Regions from separate parts of the Sphingomonas sp. M6A6_1c genome, predicted to be linked through region 1. Evidence: riboswitches for the same ligand, from Rfam matches in the RefSeq annotation. Region 1 holds a riboswitch; the other holds the start of a gene.
The links. Region 1 has a riboswitch for thiamine pyrophosphate ahead of ACLBWH_RS12575 (TonB-dependent receptor). Riboswitches for the same ligand answer to the same signal wherever they lie in the genome.
Positions count from the first base shown of each region.

Region 2: it holds a riboswitch for thiamine pyrophosphate, as region 1 does, so the genes downstream of both, thiC (phosphomethylpyrimidine synthase ThiC) here and ACLBWH_RS12575 (TonB-dependent receptor) in region 1, are expected to answer to the same signal.

Region 1 covers NZ_JBKEZO010000005.1:299,424-302,627, forward strand. Annotated here, with positions in the region: gene ACLBWH_RS12575 (TonB-dependent receptor) at 1-1,872, opposite strand, end outside; TPP riboswitch at 1,929-2,038, opposite strand; gene mqo (malate dehydrogenase (quinone)) at 2,089-3,204, opposite strand, start outside.
Region 2 covers NZ_JBKEZO010000002.1:465,399-468,602, forward strand. Annotated here, with positions in the region: gene ACLBWH_RS05290 (ferritin-like domain-containing protein) at 1-183, shown strand, start outside; gene ACLBWH_RS05295 (ferritin-like domain-containing protein) at 224-1,228, shown strand; TPP riboswitch at 1,496-1,605, shown strand; gene thiC (phosphomethylpyrimidine synthase ThiC) at 1,644-3,204, shown strand, end outside.

The DNA of each region.
Region 1 (3,204 bases):
GCCGACCGGCAGATCGTCGTCGAGCCGCGCATGCAGATACTCGCCCGACAGATAGAGGCTGACCGCGGCGACCGGACGATAGTCGATCTCGGCATCGACGCCATAAGAGGTCTGTCCGCCGGCGTTGAGCGTCGCATTGACCTGCGCGCCGCCCTGATCGACCACCGTCGCGAGCTGGCGGTTGCGGAATTTGTAGTGGAAGCCGGTCACCGAGGCCGAGACCGCTTCGCCGATGAAGCGATAGCCGAGCTCTTCCGACACCGAATATTCGTTCTTGAGCGCGTTGCTGCCCTGCGCGACCAACGCCCCGCCGGCATAGCTGTCGTAGAGCGTGAATTCGTTGGGCGTGCGGAAGTTGGTGGTGAAATTGGCGAACAGCTGTTGCCGGTCGTCGAGCCGGTAATGGATCGCCGCGCGCGGCAGGGCTGCGAAACTGTCGATCCGCACCCGGTCCTGCGGCCCGGGCAGATAGTTGCGGCCGTTGCGCAGCACGTCGACGCCCTTGAACCCGACATCGACCGTCAGCCGCGGTGCGACGGCGATGCTGTCGGCGAGGAAAAAGCTCTTGGTGACGGTGACGGTGCGCTGGTTCTCATAGGCGAGCAGGCGGCCGTCGGCGGTGCGGATCGCTTTCGCGCGATAGCCCCAGCGGTCGGTCGGCCGACCATCGGCATCGATGCTGGTATAGGATTGGGTGACGCGATCGGTGCCGTAATCGAACCACAGCCCGGCGGTGATCCGGTGGCTGCCGGCCTGCAGCGTCAGCTTGGCGACGCTGCCGCCGCGGAACTGGTCGCCGGTGTAATTGCCGAGCACCGTCGCGACGCCGTCCACCGCGCCGGGCAGCGCGATCGGCTGCGCCAGTTCCTCGGTGCCGAGGAAATTGCCGGTGGTGGTGAGCTGCGTGCCGTAAGGCGAATTGCCGTAACCGAATTGCGCATAACTGGTGCTGTCGAACGTCAGCCGCTCGCCGAGCACGAGATGCACCGGCGCCGAGGCGTAGAGGTTGCGGAACGGCGCGCGATAGAGCCGCCAGTAATCGGTGGCGCCCGGCGTGTAGCGACTGGCGTAGTTGAAGCCGCGGCCCTGCGCATGCCATTCGGCGAGGGTGGGGCTGGGGTAGCTCGAGGAATTGGCGTCGTTGAACGACAGCGCGAGGCTGGCGCGATTGCCTGCGCCCCATTCGTTGAGCAGCTTGGCGTCGACATGCTGGCGGGCGTCGAAGCCGGCGCCGCGCCAATTGTCCGCCCGCGTGTTCGAATAGGACAGGAAGGCCTTGAGCCCGGTGCCGCCGATCGTCCCGCTGTCGATCCGCACGAAGCCGCGCCGCGCCGCATAGCTGCCGAGCGACAGATCGACGAGACCGCCCGCCCGTGCCCGGGGATCGTCAAGCGCCAGCGACAGCAGCCCGCCGGCGCCGCCCAGCGTCGGCGAGTCGATGTCGACCGACCCCTGCGCGATCGATATCCGCCGGAGGTTGCCGGGGTCGGCGAACTGTGACGGATAGGCGTAATAATAGCCGATGTCGTTCTGCGGCGCGCCTTCCATCAGCACGCCGATCTCGTCCTGCCCCAGCCCGCGCAGCGTCAGGCTGGAACTGGTCGACAGGCCATAGGGATCGCTCGACGCGACATTGGCGCCGGGCAGCAACGTGACGAGCTGGAAGGCGTTGAGCGTCGGCGCCTGTTTGACGATGAAGTCGGCCGAGATCGCGCTCTGGCTTTTCGGCGCCTGCTGGTCGGGCAAGAGCCCGGCGGGATCGGGATGGCCGACGACGCGGATCTCGGCGGGTTCGGCGGTCTGCGCCGCGGCGGGCGCCGCCAGCAGCAGCACCGGCACCCCCAGCGCAAGCCAGGATCGCGCGGGTCGCATGTCGAAACGGGAAACAAGAGCCGGAATCGTTCGCATCCACTTCATCGGAGGAACGACGGCGCACCGCAGACCCTCCCTACGCCGGTATCACCCGGATCAGGTTCAGCGGGTCATGGGCTGCTGCCCATTTCTCAGCCGCGCGTCAGCGGCCCCCCGGGGATGGCCCGGCTTAGGCGATCCCGCGGGGTAGCGATAGGGGGCTCGACGTGCGGGCGGTTACAGCGCCAGATCGGGGTGGCGGTCGGCCTTGACGCGGGTGCCGGCGGGGCGCGGCTGCGTGGCGACGTGGACCGCGGGCGGCGGCGTCGTCAGTTGCAGCGCATCGCTGGTCTGCGCCCATTCCTGCGCGAGCAGGTCGGGATGATCGTTGAGCGCGATCCCGTAGGACGGCACGATCCTGCGCAGGCCGTCCTGCCAGGCCGGGGTCGCGAGCCGCTTGGGGAAGACCGTCTTGAGCAGGTTCAGCATGATCGCCGGCGCGGTCGACGCCCCCGGCGACGCACCGAGCAGCGCGGCGATCGAGCCGTCCTGCGAGGCGACGATCTCCGTCCCCAGCTTGAGCACGCCGCCCTTGTCGGGATCGCGCTTGATGATCTGGACGCGCTGGCCGGCCTGCCACAATTTCCAGTCCTCCGCCCGCGCACCCGGCAGATATTCGCGCAGCGCCTTCAGCCGATCCTCGTCGGACATCATCAGCTGGCCGGCGAGATATTCGACGAGGTCGAAATTGTCCCAGCCGACCGCCATCATCGGGCGGAAATTGTCGAGCGTCACCGACGCCGGCAGGTCGAAATACGAGCCGTGCTTGAGGAATTTGGTCGAGAAGGTGGCGAACGGCCCGAACAGCAGCGCGCGCCGCTTGTCGAAATAGCGCGTGTCGAGATGCGGCACCGACATCGGCGGCGAACCGACCGCGGCCTTGCCATAGACCTTGGCGAGGTGACGGTCGGCGATCTCCGGCTTTTCGGAGACGAGGAACGAGCCGCCGACCGGGAAGCCGGCGTAATTGTCGGCTTCGGGAATCCCCGAGGCCTGCAGGATCGGCAGTGCGCCGCCACCGGCGCCGGCGAAGACGAAGCGCGCGTTGATGATCCGCTTGCCGCCGCCGTTGGTCGCCTCGGCGGTGACGCGCCAGCTCTTGTCGGGATTGCGTTCGAGCTTGCGCACCTCGTGGCCGCTGGTCAGCGTCACGCCCGGCTGGCGGCTGAGCGCGGTGACATATTGGCGCGTCACCTCGCCCCAGTCGCAATCGGTGCCGAGCGGCGAGCGCGTCGCCGCCAGCGGCAGGCCGCCGCTGCGCCCCTCCATCATCAGCGGCACCCATTGGCCGAT
Region 2 (3,204 bases), on a different contig from region 1:
CCCACCCCGGTGCCGACCTTCGCGGTGTCCAACATCGTGCCCGCCGACGCCAACAGCGTCGCGTACAGCCGCACCCCCAATCAGGTGCTCAACATCGTCTATCTCAACGCCGCGGCGGCGAGTGCGGGCGGCTTCTTCCCCGCCGGCCTCAACGGCACCATCAAGGCGGCGACCGCCTCCTGATCCCGCCGTCCGTATTCAAAGCTTTCAGGGGATAGACCCGATGACCGATCTTCCGACCGACACGATCCTCGACGCGATCGCCGACCGCCGCGCCGAACGCCGCAACTTCCTGCGCTATGCCGGCGGGGCCGCCGCCTCGGCCGGCGCATTGTCGCTGCTCGCCGCCTGCGGTGGCGATGGTGACGGCAGCAGCAGCCCCAGCCCGACGCCGACCGCGACCACGCCGACCGTCGGCACCGATGCCGACGTGCTCAACTTCGCGCTCAACCTCGAATATCTCGAGGCGAGCTTCTACAGCTGGGCGGCGTTCGGCCAGGGCCTGTCGAGCGGCATCATCAGCGGCGTCGGCGCGCTCGGCACCGTCACCGGCGGCGCGCAGGTGAACTTCCAGGACCCGATCGTTGCGCAATATGCGCGCGAGATCGCCAATGACGAGGTCGCGCACGTCACCTTCCTGCGCTCGATCCTCGGCAGCTTCGCGGTGGCAATGCCGGCGATCAACATCGGCGGCGACGCCAACGGTGCCTTCACCACCGCGGCGCGCGCCGCCGGCGTGGTCGGCGGGAGCGGCGTCTTCAACCCCTATGCCGACGACATCAGCTTCCTGCTCGGCGCCTATCTGTTCGAGGACGTCGGCGTCTCCGCCTACAAGGGCGCCTCGCCGCTGATCGTCAACAAGCTGTTCATCGAGGCCGCCGCCGGCATCCTCGCCACCGAGGGCTATCACGCCGGGCTGATCCGTTCGGTGCTCTATCGCAAGGGCGTCGACCCCGCCGAGACGCTTGCCGGCGCCTCGTCGATCCTCAACAACGCGCGGCTGATCTCCGACGCGCGCGACAGCCTCGACGGCAGCAGCGACATCGATCAGGGCATCGGCGACACCACCACCGCCAACGTCGTGCCGACCGATACCAACGGCCTCGCCTATAGCCGCTCGACCGGCCAGGTGCTCAACATCGTCTATCTCAACAAGGCTGCGGTCGCCTCGGGCGGGTTCTTCCCCGCCGGCATCAACGGCAACATCCGCACCTCCGCCGCCAACTGACGCTCCGATGCCCTCCCCTCCGGGGGAGGGCGATTGCGTATGACCGGCCGGGGTGTCGCAGCGGCGCCCGTATCTTCCGTCATGCCGGACTCGATCCGGCATCCCGCTGCTTCGCGCCGTCCGGGGAAGCGGGACGCCGGCGCAAGGCCGGGGTGACGGAGCGGGTTCGGAAACCCGTTGGAACCAGCCCCACGCTGATAAGCAGTAGACCCCGGGCGGGCGGAGGAATGGGCTTGGCGCCCGCCGGCGAACCGCGTACACCATCATCGTTATCCCCGGGGGAGCGCTGACGCAGCGCTTGAGAGGAAGGCCGCAGCCTTCGACCCGCTGAACCTGATCCGGTTGATACCGGCGGAGGGAGGGAGCGGTTTCATCCGAAAACCCGCGTCCGCTCTCCGTTCATGGAGAGAGACTCATGGCCGACATTCCCGCGCGTACCGAGATTGGCGTCACCACCGGCCCGATCCGCGGCTCGAAGAAGATCCACGTCGGCCCGCTCGGCGTCGCGATGCGCGAGATCCACCTCGATCCCTCCTCGGGCGAACCGCCGCTGCGCGTCTACGACACCTCCGGCCCCTATACCGATCCCGATGCGCGGATCGACATCATGGCCGGCCTGCCGCAGCTCCGCCGCGCGTGGATCGAGGGTCGCGGCGATGTCGAGCGCTACGACGGCCGCGCGATCCGTCCCGAGGACAATGGCCAGCTCGGCCCCGACCGCTCCGGCGGCGTGCCGCAATTCCCCGGCGCCGCGCGCCGCCCGCTGCGCGCCCGCGCCGGCGCCAACGTCAGCCAGATGCATTACGCCCGCCGCGGCATCGTCACCCCCGAAATGGAGTATGTCGCGACGCGCGAAAATCTCGGCCGCGCGATGCTGCGCGACCACGTCCGCGACGGCGAGAGCTTCGGCGCCGCCATCCCCGATTACGTGACGCCCGAATTCGTCCGCGACGAGGTCGCGCGCGGACGTGCGATCATCCCGAACAACATCAACCATTCCGAATCCGAACCGATGGCGATCGGCCGCAATTTCCTGGTCAAGATCAACGCCAACATCGGCAACTCCGCGGTTGCCAGCAACGTCGCGGCGGAGGTGGACAAGCTCGTCTGGTCAATCCGCTGGGGCGCCGACACGGTGATGGACCTGTCGACCGGCCGCAACATCCACGACACCCGCGAATGGATCCTGCGCAACAGCCCGGTGCCGATCGGCACCGTGCCGATCTATCAGGCGCTCGAAAAGGTCGGCGGCATCGCCGAGGAACTGACCTGGGATATCTTCCGCGACACGCTGATCGAACAGGCGGAACAGGGCGTCGACTATTTCACCATCCACGCCGGCGTCCGCCTGCCCTACATCCCGATGACGGCGAAGCGCGTCACCGGCATCGTCAGCCGCGGCGGCAGCATCATGGCGAAATGGTGCCTCGCGCATCACAGGGAATCGTTCCTCTACGAACGGTTCGACGAGATCACCGAGATCATGAAGGCCTATGACATCGCCTATTCGCTGGGCGACGGCCTGCGCCCCGGCTCGATCGCCGACGCCAACGACGAGGCGCAGTTCAGCGAGCTCTATACGCTCGGCGAACTCACCCATCGCGCCTGGGCGCAGGACGTGCAGGTGATGATCGAGGGGCCGGGCCACGTCCCGATGCACAAGATCCAGGAGAATATGACCAAGCAGCTCGAGGTTTGCGGCGAGGCGCCCTTCTATACGCTCGGGCCGCTCACCACCGATATCGCGCCGGGCTACGACCATATCACCAGCGGCATCGGCGCGGCGATGATCGGCTGGTTCGGCTGCGCGATGCTCTGCTACGTCACGCCCAAGGAGCATCTCGGCCTGCCCGACCGCGACGACGTCAAGGTCGGCGTCGTCACCTACAAGCTCGCCGCGCACGCTGCCGATCTCGCCAAGGGCCACCCCGCCGCCAAGCTGCGCGACGACGCGTTGAGCCGCGCGCGCTTCGATT